Regions from separate parts of the Serratia sp. C2(1) genome, predicted to be linked through region 1. Evidence: predicted binding sites of a transcription regulator. Region 1 holds the regulator's gene; each other region holds the start of a gene.
The links. Region 1 encodes PurR, which represses purine synthesis genes. Its sites were predicted from a motif close to CANGCAAACGTTTGCNTG; they were not measured.

Region 1 (7,559 bases):
ACATCGCTTTCCTGCACATTTCCGAACCGGACTGGGCAGGTGGCAAACCTTATTCCGACGCCTTCCGCGATTCAGTACGCGCCCGCTTTAAAGGGGTGATTGTCGGTGCAGGTGCCTACACCGCCGAGAAAGCCGAAGAGCTGATCAACAAAGGCTTTATCGATGCGGTGGCCTTTGGCCGCAGCTATATCGCCAACCCCGATCTGGTCGAACGTTTCAAACAGAACGCACCGCTGAACGAACCGCAGGCGGAAACCTTCTATGGCGGCGGCGCCGAAGGCTACACCGATTATCCGACGCTGTAAGTAAGATAAAAAGCCCGCCGGTGTGCGAATGCCGGCGGGCTTTTGCTGTTTATCGGCAAAGCCGCTGAAGCGGGTAAGGATAGCTATCTGTCGAACAATGCGAGTGAAACTAATGGGTCACCAACCTCGCCCAACGCGCGATCTCATCGGCATCGACAGTATTCATTATTTCCCGAAACCAAACGGTAAAGCTATCTGGGTTCCGTTTTATCTCATCCGTTAATTGCTGAATATCCATCCACAGCCAGCTATGGGCTTCTGCAGGATCCCCCTGAGGTTGTCCATCAAATAATCCCACATAAATATGATCGAACTCGTGTTCAATTAAGTCGCCCGGCACCTCTGACCGATAAATGAAGCTGGAGACCTGCTGCAACTCGCTGCTGAACCCCATCTCCTCCTGCAACCGACGCTGCGCCGCTGCTGCCGTCGCCTCTCCCCAACGCGGGTGGCCACAGCAGCTGTTGGTCCATAACCCACCCGAATGATATTTACTGAAAGCTCGCTGTTGCAGCAGTAAACGGCCCAGGCTATCGAAGATAAAAATTGAAAACGCCCGATGCAACAGCCCCTGCTGATGTATCCGCGTTTTTGTTTGCGAACCGATGGAATTATCATCGGCATCAACCAGAATCAGCATTTCATCCATTAATGGCCTCCTTCGGCAAGGGCGATAACTTCGTACCGATAAGAAATCTAACCAGACCCAAATTTATCAATTGACGCGATTCAACCCTGACTTGCTTTCAGGCCACGCACTCCCTTGAGGTGGTTATAGTACTTATTTCCCTGATTCTAACGACAGCAGACTGTGCGTTTATCATCAGCATAGTCGATGCAACAGTGACAATGTCACCATTATCCTCATACCTTAGCCGCGTCGATACATTGAAATCCCTTATACGGCAACGCTATACTGGATTGGCTTCAATCCATTCGCCGTTGATGACGGCACACCCAATCAGAGGAATTATGCGCTTACTCCATACCATGATCCGCGTCGGTGACCTGCAACGCTCCATCGACTTCTATACCAAGGTATTAGGCATGCGCCTGCTGCGCACCAGCGAGAACCCTGAATACAAATACTCGTTGGCCTTTGTCGGTTATACCGATGAAAGCGAAGGCGCAGTGATTGAGCTGACCTATAACTGGGGCACCGACAGCTACGAGATGGGCACCGCGTTCGGCCATCTGGCGTTGGGCGTCGACGATGTGGCTGCCACCTGCGACAGCATTCGTAACGCCGGCGGTAAAGTGAGCCGTGAAGCAGGTCCGGTCAAAGGCGGCACCACGATTATCGCCTTTGTCGAAGATCCGGACGGCTACAAGATCGAACTGATCGAGAACAAACATGCCGGTCAGGGTCTCGGCCACTGAGAACGATAAGGGGCGCTTTCGGCGCCCTTCTTGTTATGCCTGCGATAACCGCCTGCAACCGGGCGTAAAATTTGCCATAATGCGCGCTGTATTCGATGAAGATAAGAAACTGATGGCCGAAAAAAGTGATCTTAACGCCCTGAGTGGTCGTTTTCGTGGGTTTTATCCCGTAGTGATAGATATAGAAACCGCCGGATTTAATGCCAAAACCGACGCGCTGCTGGAGATTGCCGCCGTTACGCTAAAAATGGACGAAGAAGGCTGGTTGCAGCAGGATGAAACCCTGCACTTTCACGTTGAGCCTTTTGAAGGCGCCAACCTGCAACCCGAAGCGCTGGCATTCAACGGTATCGATCCGCATAACCCGCTGCGCGGCGCAGTCAGTGAATACGATGCATTGCACACCATTTTTAAAGCGGTGCGTAAAGGCATCAAGGATCGCGGCTGTAACCGGGCCATTATCGTGGCGCACAACGCCAACTTTGATCACAGCTTTCTGATGGCCGCAGCAGAGCGCGCAAGCCTGAAGCGCAACCCTTTCCACCCGTTCGCCACCTTTGACACCGCAGCGCTGAGCGGGCTGGTGTTGGGGCAAACCGTATTGGCCAAAGCCTGTATTGCCGCCGATATTCCGTTCGACAGCACCCAGGCGCATTCGGCCCTGTATGACACCGAACAAACCGCTCAACTGTTCTGCGAGCTGGTTAACCGCTGGAAACGCCTTGGCGGATGGCCGCTGGCCATCGGTAATATCGACTAAGCTACAAATAAATCGGGCGGCCCAGTTTGCACTGGCGCCGCCCGATCTCTTCTTGCAATAAACCCGGGCCGTTATGGCTGCTGGTCTTCTTGCTCTTTATACTTCTCTGCCGTTTCTTTGATCAGCTGCTGCAGTTCGCCGCGCTGATACATTTCAATAATGATATCGCAGCCGCCGACCAGCTCACCGTCTACCCACAACTGCGGGAAAGTCGGCCAGTTGGCATATTTCGGCAACTCGGAACGGATATCCGGGTTCTGCAGAATATCAACGTAGGCAAAGCGTTCGCCACAGGCAGACAGCGCCTGTACCGCTTGCGCAGAGAAACCGCAGTTTGGCAGTTTCGGTGAACCTTTCATGTACAGCAGAATAGGGTTTTCACCGATCTGCTGTTGAATTTTTTCAATCGTCGTCATTTATTGCTTCCTCAAGCCACATCTCATGGCTACAACATGCATCACACTGGCTATTGTAGCGGCTGGAACAGTCGCAAGAAAACGCCATCTTTTGCAAGGGCATTCCCCCGTTGCCAATCGCGTCTCACCGGCAAGGCCATTCCGGTTAAAACATACGCTCAGAATAACATTTTTAATCCGACCATTTCACTAATATATTTTTCCGCCGTTCAGTGCCCTTTAATAATTCCGCCAGCGGCAAAAGGTGATTTTTTATACATCAATGGATTGATTTTTCAGCAAAAAAAAAGCCGTTAACGTTTTCTCACAATATGGATTATCATTTATGAGTTCTTCGCTGTTTTATATGGCGAAATTGGGGAATACTGTCATTCTTTCGATATCTGTTCCGGGGCCAAGGTTGGTAACGTCGACATGCGTTTAATTCTTACGCTTTTTGTGCTGTTGTTTACACAGCTATTCTTAAATCTGGCGCACGCTGCGCCACAGGCACGTGTTGCCGCCGAGCAGCGCAAGAGCCACGTTAATGAAGCTCGGCCGGATGACCGCAAGAAAAAGAAAGCGGCAAAGACCAGCAAAAAAGTGAAAGTTACTGCACCGCAAAAAACTACCAAGGTTTCCAAAGCCAAAACAGAAAAAACCGCTAAAAAGATCGTTAGCGCCAAATCGAAACACTCAACCCAGAAAATAGCCAAAATCAAAGTAACCCCACCTAAAAAGGGCTACAAAAAAGGCTATGGCCGCCATCGGGAAGCCGGTATGGCCACCGCCAAATTGGTACGTGACGATAAGCCACTGAAACTCAGCCCGGCGCACAAAAAGCGCTATCAGCACGCCAAGCAAACCGCCATGGCCAAGCTGATGGATCAAATGGGCAAACCTTATCGCTGGGGCGGGACTTCGCCAAGAACCGGTTTCGACTGCAGCGGCCTGATTTATTACGCCTATAAAGACGTCGTGAAAATCAAGATGCCGCGCACCGCCAACGAGATGTATCACCTGCGCGACGCAGCGCCGATCAAGAAAAACGAGCTGGAAAGCGGTGACCTGGTGTTCTTCCGCATCAACAACCGCGGCGTGGCCGATCATGTCGGCGTCTATCTGGGCAACGGCAAATTCATTCAGTCACCGCGTACGGGCGAGGAAATCCGTATCAGCCAACTGGACAACGACTACTGGCAAAACCACTACATTGGCGCACGCCGTGTGGTAACGCCGAAAACCATTCGATAATATCCCCCGCGGCTGGTACTCCCCCGGCCGCACTCCACGCAAGCTACGGCAATCGTTCTGTCCTTCGGTGCTTTCGCCGCGCTCTGACAACGCGTTAGCCAACCGCATGAAAAATTTCCAGGCATGGGTGTAGTTGGGTGCTTGTGAAAAAATATGACGTAATGGCAGGAAACGCGAACAGGCGCAGCAGGCTGCGCCTGTATTACAACCGGGGATCAGTTCAACGCCGCAGTGAAGCTAAAAGCGATAATAACGGCCAGCGCGCACACAGTAGTGAACAGTGACATTTTCAGATCGGTATCCATTACAACTCCTTTTCAGACGGGTTTTCCCAAGGATAAAAGGCACACAATTAATGCGTCAAACCATTTTCCCACAGTTAGGCAATAAAATCTTGTTATCATTTCCCGGTTTATAATACTGATTACCTCTTCCACTTTGGCTCAATATGGGACAAAATTCGCAGTTCACAACTGCGTACCGGCAAAATGCCCCTCCTGACCAAGCGCTGACGACTTCAACACACTAAAAACTCAGTTTCGCTTATTTGGAAGAAGGATCTACGCAGGCAAACGATTAACATCACACTTACATGCTGCAACATGTGAGCTCAGGAGTCATTCTTTACATGGCAACGATTAAAGATGTGGCCAAACGCGCTGGCGTTTCCACCACCACCGTTTCGCACGTCATCAATAAGACTCGTTTCGTCGCCGAAGAGACCAAAGCGGCCGTTGGGGCCGCGATCAAAGAGCTGCACTATTCTCCCAGCGCCGTGGCGCGCAGCCTGAAGGTCAATCACACCAAATCTATTGGTCTGCTGGCCACCTCCAGCGAAGCGCCCTATTTCGCCGAAGTGATCGAGGCGGTGGAAAACAGCTGCTACAGCAAAGGCTATACGCTGATCCTGTGCAATTCGCACAACAACCTGGACAAGCAACGCGCTTATCTGGCGATGCTGGCGCAAAAACGCGTCGATGGCCTGCTGGTGATGTGCTCTGAATACCCGGATCAATTGCTGGGGATGCTGGAAGATTACCGTAACATCCCGATGGTGGTCATGGACTGGGGCGCAGCACGCGGCGATTTTACCGATACCATTATCGACAACGCCTTCGAAGGCGGTTATCTGGCCGGCCGCTATCTGATCGAGCGCGGGCACCGCGATATTGGCGCCATTCCGGGCCAATTGGCGCGCAATACCGGCGGCGGCCGCCATCAGGGCTTTTTGAAAGCCATGGAAGAAGCCAATATCGAGGTGCGCGACGAGTGGATTGTTCAGGGCGACTTCGAACCGGAATCCGGCTACAAGGCCATGCATCAGATATTGTCGCAGAAACAACGTCCAACGGCGGTATTCTGCGGCGGCGACATTATGGCGATGGGCGCTATCTGCGCCGCCGATGAGCTGGGGCTGCGCGTACCGCAGGATATTTCAGTTATCGGCTACGATAACGTGCGCAACGCGCGCTATTTCACCCCGGCGCTGACGACGATCCATCAGCCCAAAGAGCGTTTGGGCGAGATGGCGTTCACCATGCTGCTGGATCGCATCATCAGCAAGCGTGAAGAGTCGCAGGTCATTGAAGTGCATCCTAAGCTGGTTGAACGCCGCTCGGTCGCCGACGGCCCCTTCATCGATTACCGCCGCTAGTCACACCGTCGCCGGGAGCCTGGGCGGTTTCCGGCGTCACTTCGCTCAGCCATTCCTGATTCAAGGTTTCACTGTCCCCCAGGTAGTCCAGCAGCCAGGCCATCGCCGGCGATGGGGTATTCTGCTGCCAGGTCAGGCAGCAGGGGCTGGCGGGAAATGGCTGTTGCAGTTGCAGCGCCACCAACTCACCGCGCTGCACCAACGGCAGCACCTGATGCGCAGGCATCATGCCGACGCACAAACCGGCGCACAAGCAATCCACCGCAGATGCCCAATCCGGCACCACCAACCGCCGCTGGTTATCCAGCGTCCAGGTAACCCGTTTGGGCAGATTGCGCGAGGTATCCTCCAGACACAGGGAAGGGAAAGGCCGGAGCTGATCATCGTTCAGCAGGCCATCCAACGCCGCCAATGGATGCTGCGGGCCGGCGACACACAACCAGCGCATATCGCCCATGTCACGAAAGGCAAAACCGCCGCCGACAGGCACCGCTCGCGTAGCGCCGATCGCCATATCGGCGCGGCCGTCCACCAACGCATCCCACACGCCGTTAAATACTTCCGGCTGGATCAGCAACTCAACATCGGGGAAATGACGATAAAAATCCAATACCAGCCGGCGGCTGCGCTGCGGCTTGACGATGATATCCACCGCAATTTTCAATTGGCCGCGCCAACCATTGGCCACCTGCTGGCACTGCCTGCGAGTGTCGAGCATTTTTTTGATGACACCACGCGCCTCCTGAATAAACAGCACGCCGGCCGGTGTCAGTTCTACATCACGATGACGCCGCTCAAATAGCGGCACCGCCAACCATTGCTCCAGTTGCCGCACGGTATAGCTCACTGCCGAAGGCACCCGGTGCAGTTCCTGCGCCGCCGCACTGAAGCTGCCGGTGCGAGCGACCGCGTCCACTACATCAAGAGAATATTCAGACCACATGGTTTTGCCTTCAATTTTTTTAACAGCACTTCGCAAATATTACCGTTTCACAAGCAGAGATCCAGCCGGATACACTTGCCGGCGCTAAAAACCTGCGACAATAAAATATTAATGAGAAATACCATGCGAAATTCCTTTGGTTTTATGTTCTATCTTGCCGGCCTGAGCATGCTGGGTTACCTGGCCACCGACATGTATCTGCCCGCTTTTGGCGTCATGCAGCAAGATCTGCAAATTTCCGCCGGCGCAATCAGCGCCAGCCTGAGCATTTTCCTGGCCGGTTTTGCCTTTGCTCAACTGCTCTGGGGGCCGCTCTCCGATAATTTGGGCCGTAAACCCGTGCTGCTGATTGGCCTGGCGTTGTTTGCCCTGGGCTGCCTCGGCATGCTGTGGGTGCAGAATGCCGTCCAGTTGTGGTCATTGCGCTTTATTCAGGCAATCGGTGTGTGCTCAGCCGCCGTCACCTGGCAGGCGTTGGTCATTGACCGCTACCGTGAAGGCAAGGCCAATCGCGTATTCGCCACCATTATGCCGCTGGTCGCACTTTCACCTGCGCTGGCACCCTTGGTAGGCGCCTGGTTGCTGAACCACCTGGGATGGCGGGCAATTTTCGCCGTTCTACTGGGTATCACCGTCATTTTGCTGCTACCGACGCTGTTGCTGAAGGAAAGCGCCAAAAGCGCGCCATCTGCCCAGCCCAAAAGCACCCTGAGCTTCTTCCAACTGCTGAAATCGCCGGTATTCAGCGGGAACGTCACCATCTTTGCCGCCTGCTCTGCCGGTTTTTTTGCCTGGCTGACCGGCTCGCCGTTTATTCTTGGCGATATGGGTTACAGCCCCAATGATATTGGCCTGAGCTATGTCCCAC
Region 2 (7,559 bases), 470 kb from region 1:
GCCATCAACGTGGTTGGCTGGGTTGACGATCCCGACACTTATCCGATGGCAGCCAAGCGCCACAGCATCGAGTACCTGCGCGAGGTCGCTCACCTGCGCCCACGCACCAATCTGATCGGCGCCGTGGCCCGCGTGCGGCATACGCTGGCGCAGGCGATCCACCGCTTCTACCACGAGAACGGGTTCTTCTGGGTTTCCACCCCGCTGATCACCGCTTCCGATACCGAAGGCGCCGGCGAAATGTTCCGGGTTTCGACGCTGGATCTGGAAAACCTGCCGCGCACCGATAAAGGCGCGGTTGATTTCAGCCAAGACTTTTTCGGCAAAGAAGCTTTCCTGACCGTTTCCGGGCAGTTGAACGGTGAAACATATGCCTGTGCGCTGTCGAAAGTGTATACCTTCGGCCCAACCTTCCGCGCAGAGAACTCCAACACCAGCCGCCACCTGGCGGAATTTTGGATGATCGAACCGGAAGTGGCGTTTGCCGACCTCGAAGACATCGCCGAACTGGCGGAAAAAATGCTGAAGTATGTGTTCCAGGCCGTATTGAACGAGCGTATGGATGACATGCAGTTCTTCGCCGAGCGTGTGGACAAAGATGCGATTGAGCGCCTAAAGCGCTTTGTTTCTTCCGATTTCGCCCAGGTAGATTACACCGAAGCGGTGGAAATCCTGATCGCCTCCGGCCAGACCTTCGAAAACCCGGTATCCTGGGGCATCGACCTGTCTTCCGAACATGAGCGTTATTTGGCCGAGAAACACTTTAAAGCGCCGGTGGTGGTGAAAAACTACCCGAAAGACATTAAAGCTTTCTATATGCGCATGAACGATGACGGCAAAACCGTCGCGGCCATGGACGTTCTGGCACCTGGCATTGGCGAGATCATCGGCGGTGCCCAGCGTGAGGAACGTTTGGACATATTGGATCAGCGTCTGGAAGCGATGGGCCTGAATAAAGAAGATTACTGGTGGTATCGTGATCTGCGTCGTTACGGCACCGTCCCTCATGCCGGTTTCGGTTTAGGCTTTGAACGTTTAATCGCCTATGTTACCGGCGTGCAAAACGTGCGCGATGTCATTCCGTTCCCACGTACCCCGCGTAACGCAAGCTTTTAATTAATCAGTCTAAACATTTCTAAATAATTTAGTTACAAAATCAGGGCCAGCTTTGCTGGCCCTTCGCATTTTTTAATATTGACCCGCGTCACAAAGTTCCGTGAATATTACATTTTGTTACATATACTTTCCTTTTGAAACCTCATTAGGACATTGGTAGCATTTTCGTTCTAGATTAACCCGCCTGCGAATGGAACACTGCGTGCAGACACAGGACGACACCAATCTATCTACAATAGTTCCAAAAGAATTATTGGCGGCAGTGGCAAAGGTGTCCGAATAACACCAATGAGGGTAATAATGATGAAGCGCAACATTCTTGCAGTGGTAATCCCGGCTCTGTTAGCTGCTGGTGCAGCAAACGCAGCTGAAATCTACAACAAAGACGGCAACAAGCTGGATCTGTACGGCAAAGTTGACGGTCTGCACTACTTCTCCGACGACAAAGGCAATGACGGCGACCAGACCTATGTTCGTTTCGGCTTCAAAGGTGAAACCCAGATTACTGACCAACTGACCGGTTACGGCCAGTGGGAATACAACGTTCAAGCTAACCACGCTGAATCTCAAGGCACCGAAGGCACCAAGACTCGTCTGGGCTTCGCGGGTCTGAAATTTGCTGACTACGGTTCATTCGACTACGGCCGTAACTACGGCGTACTGTACGACGTGGAAGGCTGGACAGATATGCTGCCAGAGTTCGGTGGCGATACTTACACCTACACCGACAACTACATGACCGGCCGTACCAACGGCGTTGCTACTTACCGTAACAACAACTTCTTCGGTCTGGTTGACGGCCTGAACTTCGCTGTTCAGTACCAAGGCAAGAACGAAAACGACGGTCGCGCTCTGAAGAAACAAAACGGCGACGGTTGGGGCCTGTCTTCTACTTATGACATCGGCGAAGGCGTAAGCTTCGGTGCTGCATACGCGTCTTCTGACCGTACTGATGACCAGACCAACCACTCCACCGCTAAAGGCGACAAAGCTGACGCGTGGACTGTGGGCGCTAAATACGACGCGAACAACGTCTACCTGGCAGCCATGTACTCCGAAACCCGTAACATGACGCCATACGGTGATTTCGATGCCGGCATCGCTGACAAAACTCAGAACTTCGAAGTGACTGCTCAGTACCAGTTCGACTTCGGTCTGCGTCCAGAAGTGTCTTACCTGCAGTCTAAAGGTAAAAACCTGGCTGGCCATACCAATCACGGCTCAAGCTTCGCTGGCGGCGATGCCGACCTGGTTAAATATGTTTCTGTTGGTACCACTTACTACTTCAACAAAAACATGTCCACCTATGTTGATTACAAAATCAACCTGCTGGACGACAACGAGTTCACTAAAGCCACTGGCACCGCTACCGATGATATCGTAGGTGTTGGTCTGGTTTACCAGTTCTAAGTTGTCACGCTTGACGGCGGTTCACCGCCGGCTGAGTTAAAAACAGGGCTTCGGCCCTGTTTTTGTTTTTAGGCCGCGAGTAACTTTTTATTCTGCCAACACCCCCTTCTCCCTCATTTTTTATGCTGAACCCGCCCCCTTCACAAGATCGATGTGTTTTTCTCGCAAACGGTTGGCAAAGCGCATAACTGGCGCTACCCTGATGCTTCTGTCTGCTTAACTCCGAGCCATGGAAGCACCTGACATGTTTGAAAAAATCACTGCTGCACCCGCCGACCCAATTCTGGGTCTGACCGACATTTTCCGCGCGGACGCCCGCCCTAATAAAATCAATCTGGGCATTGGCGTTTACAAAGATGAAACCGGTAAAACGCCGGTGCTGACCAGCGTGAAAAAAGCTGAGCAATACCTGCTGGAAAATGAAACCACCAAAAACTATCTCGGCATTGAAGGCATCCCTGCGTTCGCCAACTGCACGCAAGAACTGCTGTTCGGCAAGCAAAGCCCAATCATCGCCGACAAGCGTGCGCGTACTGCGCAAACGCCTGGTGGCACCGGCGGCCTGCGTGTGGCAGCGGACTTTATCGCCAACCAAACCAACGCAAAACGCATCTGGATCAGCAACCCAAGCTGGCCGAACCACAAAAACGTGTTCAGCGCCGTTGGCCTGGACGTCCTGGAATACGCCTACTACGATGCCGCCAATCATGCGCTGGATTTCAATGGCCTGCTGAACAGCCTGAAACAGGCGCAGGCCGGCGATGTGGTACTGTTCCACGGCTGCTGCCATAACCCGACCGGCATCGACCCTACCGCCGAGCAGTGGGCCCAGTTGGCTGAGCTGTCCGTCGCCAATGGCTGGTTGCCGCTGTTCGACTTCGCCTATCAGGGCTTTGCCAAAGGCTTGGAAGAGGATGCCGAAGGGCTGCGCATTTTCGCCGCCAAGCATCAGGAACTGATCGTCGCCAGTTCTTACTCGAAGAACTTCGGCCTGTACAATGAACGCGTCGGTGCCTGTACCGTGGTTGCTGCGGATGCGGATACCGCCGATCGCGCCTTCAGCCAGGTGAAAGCCGCTATTCGCGCCAACTACTCCAACCCACCGTCACACGGTGCGGCCGTCGTGGCGACCATTCTGGGCGACGATGCGCTGCGCGCGCTGTGGGAGCAGGAACTGACCGATATGCGTCAGCGTATCCATCGCATGCGTCAGTTGTTCGTCAATACGCTGCAAGAGAAAGGTGCAGAACAGGACTTCAGCTTTATCATCAACCAGAACGGCATGTTCTCGTTCAGTGGGCTAACTAAAGAGCAGGTGCTGCGCCTGCGCGACGAGTTTGGCGTTTATGCGGTCAACTCCGGCCGCATCAACGTTGCAGGTATGACGCCGGACAATATGGCGCCGCTGTGCGAAGCCATCGTCGCCGTGCTGTAAAACGTTGCGGCTGAAATAAGCAAAAGGGGCGCTTAGAGCGCCCCTTAGTTATTTCTGCCGGGAAATAACCTTACCAGATAGCCGGCTCTTCGCGCAGGAACGGGTTGGTTTCACGCTCCTGACCAAAGGTGGACATAGGTCCATGGCCGGGGATAAACGCCATGTCATCGCCCTGCGGCAACAGCTTGGTACGAATAGAGTTAATCAGCGCCTGATGATCGCCACGCGGGAAATCGCTACGCCCGACACCGCCGTTAAACAGCACATCGCCCACCAGCGCCAGCCGCGCCTTTTCATTAATAAAGACGATATGGCCAGGCGTATGGCCAGGGCAATGCAACACGTTGAACGTCATCTCGCCCACCTGCACCTTGTCGCCTTCTTGCAGCCATTGGGTCGGCGTCAGCGGCGCGCACTCTTCCAGCCCAAACATCCGGCTCTGCGCCGGCAGGCCGTCCAGCCAGAAAGCGTCTTCCTTATCCGGGCCGTAAATCGGCACCTGATAATGCTCAGCCAGTTCCGCCGCAGCACCTACGTGATCGAGATGGCCGTGCGTCAGCAAGATTTGCGTGATTGTAACGCCCTGCTTCGCCACTTCGGCCTTCAATTTTTCTGCCTCGCCACCGGGATCGACCAATGCCGCCTGCTGCGTGCTTTCACACCAGATCAGGCTGCAATTTTGACTAAAGGCGGTAACGGGAATAATTTGGTATTTCATAAGGCTCCAACGACAACAGCGCCACACCCTCGCAGGCTGGCGCTATTCACAATGGTGCACAGCGATTACCAGGTCCGCACCGGGCCGGTATCGATGTGTACAAAGTTGCTACGTGGGTAATATCCTACACCACCGCCGCGCATTTTTAACGCCGCTTTACGGATATTACTCAACTGGATACCTTCGATATGGAAATCCATCGCCTGGCCTTTGGTGTGATAACTGTGCTTGGCCACACCGCGGCTGCGCTCGCGCAGTTCGTTGTTGGTATCCAGAGAACGGTAACCTGAAACCAACTGTACCGGCTTGTTGGTACCCAATAGGCCTTGCAGACGATAGAGCTGATCAAACAGGCGGGGATCGATCGGCTTAACCTTATTGGCGCGATAATCACGGAAAAGATGATTAAGACGAACCAGCTCGTCTTTATTATAACCCTTCCCATCAAAGAATTCGGCCTTCAACGTTTCGCCCGTATGCATGTTATTTACGACCAGAATACGTGGGCGCGAAGTAGAAAGACTGGCAAAAGCCTGCCCTGGAAGCAGGGCTATACCCATGGCGGCGCTACCTAACGCCAGCCATTTACGGCGATGATGATCAATTTTGTCCATGTTTCTGTTAAACCCGGCAAGAATATCAAAATATATGCACAAAACAGCGCACTGCCTGAACCATAACCGCCCACACAGCCTGAGTCAACCCGTGATGTCCCGCGGTTTGCAGGCACTCACCGAATGAGTGCCTGCATCATGGTCCGATATTCAGACCGTTATTTATTTATAATTACTGCATTTATTGCATTAATTTTTCGGCCTGAGCCAAAATTTGTGCACCCGATCTCACCGTATCATCATAATTGTAAATATCTGTACGGAATTGTGGCTTTCCGTCATCAGAAACCCAGGCGGTTAAATAATACAATTTAACCGGAATATGCTGTCGAATATTTACGTAGGTGGTATTTCCGCCTTTAAGGGTGGAGGAGACGCGGGTATTGTTCCAGCCGGCATCTTGCAGCAGCATATTCGCCAAATCAGATGCCTTGTTAACGCGCACGCAACCGGAACTCAGGGCTCGAATATCTTTCTGGAACAAATTATGGTTCGGCGTATCGTGCAGATAGATAGCATCCGAGCTCGGCATGTTGAATTTGAAACGCCCCAGTGAGTTGGTGGCGCCTGGCGCCTGGCGAATGCGGTAAGGGAAATTACGCGCGGACACCATATTCCAGTCAATCATCGCCGGGTTAATGACTTCGGCGTCATTGCTCCAGCCGGAAAGCACGGTATAGCCATGTTTCTGGAAATAGCTGCCGTCACGCATTGCCTTTGGCACAATATCTTCACGTACCAGCGTGGTCGGCACATTCCACGGCGGGTTGACCACGACGTTGTTCAGCGCGCTGCTCATCAGCGGCGTCTTGCGGCTAGGCCGACCGACGATGACCCGCGAGGAAAGCACTTCATTGCCGTTCTGGTAGTAAGTCAGCGAGTAATTGGGAATGTTAACCATGATGCCGGTGTCGACGTAGCCTGGGAGGATGCGTAAACGCTGGATATTCAATGCCAGCAGCGAAGCACGCATTTGCGGTGACACGTTGAGCCATTCGCGGGTACGAGCGCCGATCACCCCGTCAGCGCTCAAACCTTGCCATTTCTGGAAGCGTTTAACGCCTTCAACCAGATCGGGGGTATAGGCGTTATCAGTGACGGTCACCGGGCCGGCAGGTTGCTGGGCGAATGGCGACTCCGGCGATGCGGCAAGATCTTTTACCGGTGCGGCAGACGGGCTGATAACCACACTTTTGCTCTCGCGGTTTTTTTCTTCATCTACCGACAAGCCGCCATCGTCCGGTTCATTGCGCGAGCCGGTCAGTACCGCAGGCGGATCCTGCGTTTGCACCGGGGTAGTAGTCAGCATGCCATTGCGCGCCAGGATCTCACGCAGGGCGGCAATGTCGCTGCTCAGTTGATCGGGGCGCAAGCTCGGGCCGTTGGCCATCTGCGGCCACGGACGATTGTCGGCCAGCATATCGCGCAGCGCCTGATGCATCTTGGCATATTGCGGGTGCTGCGGCGCCAGCGTGGTGACATAAGCCAACGTCTTGCCCTGACGCACCGCCAGTTGCCATTGATTAATCACCGCATTAGGCGGCAGGCCGAGTTTGTAGGGAATATTGCTATATAGCCAGCTGTTACCGTTGGCGCCGATGGCTGAAACGAACTGCAAATACCCCAGCATGGCATCAGACAGGACAACGTCGCGTGCCACGCCGGTAATCGCCGGATCGGTCAGCAGCTTCACCCATTGGGTAAACTGCGGCTGCACGCCGGACATGGCCAGTTCGGCCAACTGCTGCTGGAACTGCTGAACCGCCTCGCGATCCTGCCACATCAGTTGCATTCGGTTCGCGGCGTACAAAGGAGCCAGCGTTGAAAGATAGTGCGGTGTAATCCCTTTCGGCAATGCTGCCAACAATTCCGAACGGCTTTGCGCAACTGACATGCCGGACGACGCCACCGGAAACGCAGGCACGGTTGCCCATGCGGGTAACGACGACGCAAGTCCAGACGCGATTGCGCAGCTCAGTGCCAGACGCCGTAAAGTGTTTCCATTTTTAAGCAACATCCATTGCCCCCTGTATGCTCACAAAAAATACATCAAAAACCGCTTGTTAATTTCAGTATACGAACAGAAAGGCCATTTTGCCCTTGGACGCCGCTAATAACTGTTATTTCATTAAGCTACCCGGTTTTTAGCGGATAAAAAAGCAGGACCATCATCCATGCACACAAAAAAATAGCCACCCCAGGGCGGCTATTTTCAGATTATTAGCGGACTTTTTTGCGTTTACGGCGTTTCTACCGTAGCCGCGCC
Region 3 (7,559 bases), 1.7 Mb from region 1:
CACCGACGCGCCGGACGCCCAGCAGCAGTTGCAGCAGTTCATTGCCTTGTGCAAGCAGCACGATATTCCCTGCGATTCGTTCCAGCTGTCTTCGGGTTACACCTCGATCGGCAACAAGCGCTACGTGTTCAACTGGAATTACGACAAGGTGCCGCAGCCGAAGCTACTGAGCCAGGCGTTCCACGCCGCCGGGTTGAAGCTGGCGGCCAACATCAAACCCTGCCTGTTGCAGGATCACCCGCAGTATCGGCAGGCGGCGGAGCAGGGGCTGTTTATCCGCGATTCGGAAAGCGACCAGCCGGAGCGTTCCAGCTTTTGGGACGACGAAGGCTCGCACCTCGATTTCACCAATCCGGCGACGGTGCGTTGGTGGCAGCAGGGCGTCACTCAACAACTGCTGGAGATGGGCATAGATTCAACCTGGAACGACAACAACGAATACGAAGTGTGGGATGCGGAAGCGCGCTGCCAGGGTTTTGGCACACCTATCGCCATCAAGCATATCCGCCCGGTGATGCCGTTGCTGATGATGCGCGCGTCGATGGAAGCCCAGCAGCGCTTTGCGCCCGACCTGCGGCCATATCTGATCTCCCGTTCCGGCTGTGCCGGCATGCAGCGTTACGTGCAGACCTGGAGCGGCGACAACCGCACCAACTGGCAAACCCTGCGCTACAACATCCGCATGGGCTTGGGCATGAGCCTGTCCGGGTTATATAACCTGGGGCACGACGTCGGCGGTTTTTCCGGCGACAAACCGGACGCCGAACTGCTGGTACGCTGGGTGCAAAACGGCGTGATGCACCCGCGTTTCACCATTCACTCCTGGAACGACGACGCGACGGTTAACGAGCCGTGGATGTATCCGGCCGCCACGCCGGCCGTCCGCGAGGCGATCAACCTGCGCTATCGACTGATGCCCTATTTCTACACCCTGCTGTGGCAGGCCAGCGCCGACGACGAGCCGATGCTGCGCCCGACCTTCCTCGATCACGAGCATGACGAACGCACCCTGAAAGAAACCGATGATTTTATGATTGGCCGCGATTTGCTGGTGGCCAGCGTGGTGGAGCAGGGGCAGCGTGCGCGTTCGGTCTATCTGCCGGATAACGGCGAAGGCTGGTACTGTTTCCACAGCGGCCAGTGGTTCAGCGGTGGCCAGACGGTGGTGCTGGATGCGCCGCTGGAGCGTTTGCCGCTGTTGGTACGCGCCGGGGCGGCGTTGCCGCTGTCATCGCGCTTGGCGCACGTCGACGTTGCCGCCGACGATCGGCGCGAGTTGCACCTGTACCCGTTTAAAGGCTGTGGCAGCGCTTCTGGGCTGTTGTTCGAAGACGATGGGGAAAGTTATGGCTGGCAGCAGGGCAACGCGCTGTGGCTGCGCTGGGAGATGCACAGCGATAATCGGCGCGTCATGCTGAACGTCACCACCGAAGGGCAGTTCAAACCGGCATGGCGGACGCTGACGGTCAGCCTGCCTGCCGGAGAAACGCGGGAACTGTGGATCAACGGTGAGCCGGGCGAGAGTTTTACGCTGAAATAACGGAAATAACGGAAACAGCTATTCGGCCGAGTCAGCCGCGCGCTTTTTGCGCGGCTTCTTGGCGACGATGACGTTTTTCACTTCGCTTTCCACCCAGCCATCCTGCAGGCGGGTTTTCAGCAGTTCGCCGACCTGGGCCTGTTTGGTGGTTTTCAGCACTTCGCCGCGCGGGGTTTGCGTCACGCTGTAGCCGCGCGCCAGCGTCGCCAACGGGCTGACCGCTTCGAGCTGGCTGCAGGCCACGCCGAAACGCTGGCGGTAAGCGTTGAGACGGCGCTCCAGCGCCTGCTGCAAACGGTATTCCTGTTGCTGCACGCGTTGCTGATAACGGTGAATGCGCGCCTGCGGCTGTACCTGCGCCAAACGCTGTTGCGCCCGATCGCTGCGGCGTGAAGACAGGCGCAGCTGGTTTTGCATGCCGTCTTCCAACCGGCGTTGCAGCTTGAACAACAGCGTCTGCTGGCGCGCCAGGCGCAGGTGCGGATGCTGCTGTTGCAAGCGGTGGTTGATGCGGGTGAACTGCTGCTGACGCTGGGCCAGATAGTAATCCATCGCCATTTCCATCCGCTGCTGCTGGGATTGCAACTGACGCAGCAGCTCTAGCTGATTGCGGCTGACCAGCTCGGCGGCGGCGGAAGGGGTTGGCGCACGCAGATCGGCGACAAAGTCGGCAATGGTGACGTCGGTTTCATGGCCGACGGCGCTGACGATCGGGATGCGGCTGGCGAATATCGCCCGCGCTACGCGTTCGTCGTTAAAACTCCACAGGTCTTCCAGCGAGCCGCCGCCACGGCCGACGATCAGCACGTCGCATTCGTCACGGCGGTTGGCCGTTTCGATGGCGCGCACGATCTGCAATGGCGCTTCCGCGCCCTGCACCGAGGTCGGGTAGATAACGATAGGCAGCGAAGGATCGCGCCGTTGCAGCACTTGCAGCACATCGTGCAGCGCCGCGCCGCTGGCGGAGGTGATCACCCCGACGCGTTTGGCCGGGTTGGGCAGCGGTTGTTTGAACTGTTGGTCGAACAGGCCTTCGGCGCTCAGGCGCTGTTTCAGTTGCTCGAATTGCTGTTGCAGCAGGCCGTCGCCGGCGGGTTGCATGCTTTCGGCAATCAGCTGATAGTCGCCGCGCGGTTCATACAGCGTGATGCTGGCGCGAACCAACACTTGCTGGCCGTTTTGCGGGCGGAAGGTGGTGCGGCGGTTGCTGTTGCGGAACATCGCGCAGCGCACCTGCGCGCGGTCGTCTTTCAGCGTGAAATACCAGTGGCCGGAAGCGGGTTGAGAGAAGTTGGAGATCTCGGCGGAGAGCCAAATCTGGCCCATTTCCATTTCCAGCAGCTGTCGAACCGTCTGATTCAGGCGGCTTACGGTAAAAATAGACGGCGAAACAGGTAGCGACATGTGACCCAGATCAAATTCCAAAACAACCACTTAATTGGTCGATACTACAGGGCTGAAAAAGGTAATCAAGAGTTTTTGTGAGAAAGTGCTGGAGGCAACCGATTACGCTCTGTATAATGCCGCGGCAATATTTTATCTTTTTCACAGCCCACTCTGGTGAGATATTGCCCATGCTACGTATCGCGAAAGAAGCACTAACGTTTGACGACGTTCTCCTGGTTCCAGCTCACTCTACGGTTCTGCCTAATACCGCTGAGCTCGGCACCCAACTGACCAAAACTATCCGCCTGAATATCCCTATGCTGTCCGCAGCCATGGATACCGTAACCGAAGCCGGCCTGGCCATTGCGCTGGCGCAGGAAGGCGGCCTGGGCTTCATTCACAAAAACATGTCCATCGAGCGTCAGGCTGAAGAAGTCCGCCGCGTGAAAAAACATGAAAGCGGCGTAGTTACCGACCCGCAAGCCGTGACCCCCTCCACCACGCTGAAAGAAGTGAAAGAACTGACCGCGCGTAACGGCTTTGCCGGCTACCCGGTAGTGACCGAAGAGAATGAACTGGTCGGTATCATCACTGGCCGTGACGTGCGCTTCGTGACCGATCTGAACCAGCCGGTTACCGCCGTGATGACGCCGAAAGAGCGCCTGGTCACGGTGAAAGAGGGTGAAGCGCGTGAAGTCGTGCTGCAAAGAATGCACGAAAAACGCGTTGAGAAAGCGCTGGTGGTGGACGACAACTTCCATCTGCTGGGCATGATCACCGTAAAAGACTTCCAGAAGGCGGAGCGCAAGCCAAACGCCTGTAAGGACGAGCATGGCCGCCTGCGTGTTGGCGCTGCGGTTGGCGCCGGTGCCGGCAACGAAGAGCGCGTTGACGCGCTGGTCGCTGCGGGCGTTGACGTACTCCTGATCGACTCCTCTCACGGCCACTCCGAAGGCGTATTGCAGCGCATTCGCGAAACCCGCGCCAAATACCCGGATCTGCAGATCGTTGGCGGCAACGTCGCTACGGCCTCCGGCGCCAAAGCGCTGGCCGACGCCGGCGTGAGCGCGGTGAAAGTGGGGATCGGCCCTGGCTCCATCTGTACCACCCGCATCGTGACCGGCGTGGGCGTACCGCAGATCACCGCTATCGCCGACGCGGTTGAAGCGCTGGAAGGCACCGGCATCCCGGTTATCGCCGACGGCGGCATCCGCTTCTCCGGCGACATCGCCAAAGCCATCGCGGCTGGCGCATCCTGCGTGATGGTCGGCTCCATGCTGGCGGGCACCGAAGAATCGCCGGGCGAAATCGAGCTGTATCAGGGCCGTTCGTTCAAATCCTACCGCGGTATGGGCTCGCTGGGCGCCATGTCCAAAGGCTCTTCCGACCGTTACTTCCAAACCGATAACGCCGCCGACAAACTGGTGCCGGAAGGTATCGAAGGCCGCGTGGCTTACAAAGGCATGCTGAAAGCGATCGTGCACCAGCAAATGGGCGGTCTGCGCTCTTGCATGGGCCTGACCGGCTGCGCCACCATCGACGATCTGCGCACCAAGGCTGAATTTGTGCGCATCAGCGGCGCCGGCATTCAGGAAAGCCACGTGCATGACGTGACCATCACCAAAGAGTCACCGAACTACCGCATGGGCTGATTTCAGGGGCTGCGGCCGGCGCATTTGTTCGCCGTCCGCTGCTCGCATTGCTCATTGACGACATGTCAACTGCGCATGCTGTGCTGCGGGCGACAACCAACTGCCTGGCCTCGCCGACTGAAATCGTCCCTGACGATTTGATTTTTCCTTTTATTTTGTTGCTGGAATTCGCCTCACATGACAAATAATATCCATAAGCATCGCATCCTTATTCTGGATTTTGGTTCGCAATACACTCAACTGGTAGCACGCCGCGTGCGCGAAATCGGCGTTTACTGCGAGCTGTGGGCCTGGGACGTTAGCGAAGAGCAAATCCGCGAATTCAATCCAAGCGGCATCATCCTTTCCGGCGGGCCGGAGAGCACCACCGAACATAACAGCCCGCGTGCGCCAGAATACGTGTTCACCGCCGGTGTGCCGGTACTGGGCGTATGCTACGGCATGCAGACCATGGCGATGCAGCTGGGCGGCCATGTGCAGGGTTCCAACGAGCGTGAGTTCGGCTATGCGCAGGTGGAAGTGACCACCGACAGCGCGCTGGTTCGCGGCATCGAAGACGCTCTCAGCTCCGCCGGCAAACCGCTGCTGGACGTGTGGATGAGCCACGGCGACAAAGTGACCGCCATCCCTTCCGACTTCGTGACCGTCGCCAGCACCGATACCTGTCCGTTCGCCATTATGGCCAACGAAGAAAAACGCTTCTACGGCGTGCAGTTCCACCCGGAAGTGACCCACACCCGTCAGGGCCAGCGCATGCTGGAGCGTTTCGTATTGGACATCTGCCAGTGTGAAGCCCTGTGGACGCCTGCGACCATCATCGAAGATGCGGTTGAGCGTATCCGCGAACAAGTGGGCGAAGATCACGTGATCCTCGGCCTGTCCGGCGGCGTGGATTCTTCCGTTACCGCCATGCTGCTGCACCGCGCCATCGGCAAACGCCTGACCTGCGTGTTTGTCGACAACGGCCTGCTGCGCCTGAACGAAGCCGACCAGGTGCTGGAGATGTTCGGCGACCACTTCGGCCTGAACATCGTGCACGTCGCGGCGGAAGAGCGCTTCCTGAGCGCGCTGGCCGGCGTTGACGAACCGGAAGCCAAGCGCAAGATCATCGGCCGCGTATTCGTTGAAGTGTTCGACGAAGAAGCCTGCAAGCAAGACGAAGTGAAATGGCTGGCGCAAGGCACCATCTATCCGGACGTGATCGAGTCCGCCGCTTCCGCCACCGGCAAAGCGCACGTGATCAAGTCGCACCACAACGTGGGCGGCCTGCCGAAAGAGATGAAGCTGGGCCTGGTCGAGCCGCTGAAAGAGCTGTTCAAAGACGAAGTGCGCAAAATCGGCCTGGAGCTGGGCCTGCCGTACGACATGCTGTACCGCCACCCATTCCCGGGGCCAGGTCTGGGCGTGCGCGTGCTGGGCGAAGTGAAGAAAGAGTACTGCGACCTGCTGCGCCGTGCCGATGCCATCTTCATCGAAGAGCTGCACAAAGCCGACCTGTACAACAAGGTCAGCCAGGCGTTCACCGTATTCCTGCCGGTGCGTTCGGTCGGCGTGATGGGCGACGGCCGTAAATACGACTGGGTTGTTTCACTGCGCGCAGTGGAAACCATCGACTTTATGACCGCGCATTGGGCGCACCTGCCGTACGATTTCCTCGGCCGCGTCTCCAACCGCATCATCAACGAAGTGGACGGCATTTCCCGCGTAGTTTATGACATCAGCGGCAAGCCACCGGCTACCATTGAGTGGGAATAATTTGGCTGCCGGCTTAAGCTGGCACTGACAGGCACTAAAAATAACTAAACCCGCGTAATTGCGGGTTTTTTTGTTTTTGTGATTGGCATTTTCTGGCAGATGTTAGCAACGGGAAGCACGGTTTTATTCAATGGAATTTTTGGGAGGAGCAAAATTAACTGGAATTACTCACCAAGACTTACGTGCATTAACCGATAACATTGTCGAGAGTGGAAAGGTTCCGGTGTAGTGGCACTACACAACTGAATGACCCTGTGCTGCCATTTTATGCGTCTCATGGCCTGCCAAAGCTGAGAATACTGACTGACAGAGGCACTGTGTTCTATGGCAACGTGGAGCAGCATGATTACCCGCTTTACCTGGTGAGAAATGACATCGATCACATGAAATCAGGGCGATTTCTTCTACGCTGTTCGGGAATCGGTCTGTATCCCAAACCTGTTGCGGCTCGCCACGGTTGGCATCAACGGGGCCGAAGATACTCAGAGCAATTGCGCTGGCAATTTCATGGTGGGAAGAATACCAGCATGGTTGGCTGTCTCAAACGTACCTGGTCAAGTTGATAGAAATAAGCTTGCATAATGAACTCCGTAATCCTGGAAGCGGAAAATAAAAAATGCAGTATCATCCTGTATTTTCCCGGCCGGTTGCTCAATTACGTTATTTCACTCTGTGATTAAGAGAATGCTCAAATGTGAACCATATCTCAAAAAATACGGTCATGTATTTAACGCGTTAATATCCATGCGGAGCGTTCGCTTTTCAGGGGAAGATGACAAGAGATTAAAAAATACCGCTTTTTTAGGGGGCTCAGCTACTGCAGATATTGCTAAGGAGTTTCCAATCAACACTTTGGATATGCTAACTATATAAGACCTTTGTCACAATGGTCACGGAAATAAAAAAACATAATTAATAAATATAAAAACGTAATAGATCCCCTGCGGTAATCTGTGTCAGAAAGTATTCCGCATTCACAAAAGAGGTAGGAGATGTGATTAAAATGAGTGGAAACATAATGCATAGTCGGCATGATGAGTATCATAAACTAACTCGTGGAGAACGCATTGGTTATGGCATGGGTGACTTTGCCCAAAACCTTGTTTTTGGTACCATAGGCGGCTTTCTTGCTCTCCACATGTTGACTGTAAATACAATAAGCACAGCAGCTGCAGGGTTTATATTTCTTTTTGTCAGAATTATCAATGTTTTTTGGGATCCCATTG

Region 2: V2S86_RS11035 (amino acid aminotransferase) is a predicted target of PurR. The motif match lies at 2,688-2,705, and genes of this name have one in related genera.
Region 3: guaB (IMP dehydrogenase) is a predicted target of PurR. The motif match lies at 3,036-3,053, and genes of this name have one in related genera.

The regions. Positions count from the first base shown of each region.
Region 1 covers NZ_JAZFBA010000001.1:1,870,389-1,877,947, forward strand. The annotation lists gene V2S86_RS08665 (alkene reductase) at 1-305, shown strand, start outside; gene idi (isopentenyl-diphosphate Delta-isomerase) at 415-954, opposite strand; gene gloA (lactoylglutathione lyase) at 1,278-1,685, shown strand; gene rnt (ribonuclease T) at 1,765-2,445, shown strand; gene V2S86_RS08685 (Grx4 family monothiol glutaredoxin) at 2,517-2,861, opposite strand; gene V2S86_RS08690 (C40 family peptidase) at 3,276-4,094, shown strand; gene cydH (cytochrome bd-I oxidase subunit CydH) at 4,310-4,399, opposite strand; gene purR (HTH-type transcriptional repressor PurR) at 4,723-5,748, shown strand; gene punR (DNA-binding transcriptional activator PunR) at 5,729-6,691, opposite strand; gene punC (purine nucleoside transporter PunC) at 6,815-7,559, shown strand, end outside.
Region 2 covers NZ_JAZFBA010000001.1:2,343,805-2,351,363, forward strand. The annotation lists gene asnS (asparagine--tRNA ligase) at 1-1,116, shown strand, start outside; gene ompC (porin OmpC) at 1,417-2,526, shown strand; gene V2S86_RS11035 (amino acid aminotransferase) at 2,771-3,961, shown strand; gene V2S86_RS11040 (MBL fold metallo-hydrolase) at 4,032-4,679, opposite strand; gene V2S86_RS11045 (YcbK family protein) at 4,745-5,293, opposite strand; gene ldtD (L,D-transpeptidase) at 5,475-7,187, opposite strand; gene V2S86_RS11055 (hypothetical protein) at 7,186-7,407, shown strand; gene mukB (chromosome partition protein MukB) at 7,533-7,559, opposite strand, start outside.
Region 3 covers NZ_JAZFBA010000001.1:161,248-168,806, forward strand. The annotation lists gene V2S86_RS00790 (glycoside hydrolase family 31 protein) at 1-1,540, shown strand, start outside; gene xseA (exodeoxyribonuclease VII large subunit) at 1,559-2,944, opposite strand; gene guaB (IMP dehydrogenase) at 3,115-4,578, shown strand; gene guaA (glutamine-hydrolyzing GMP synthase) at 4,756-6,333, shown strand; partial or broken gene V2S86_RS00810 (IS481 family transposase) at 6,576-6,755, shown strand; partial or broken gene V2S86_RS00815 (xylose isomerase) at 6,721-6,855, opposite strand; gene V2S86_RS00820 (MFS transporter) at 7,352-7,559, shown strand, end outside.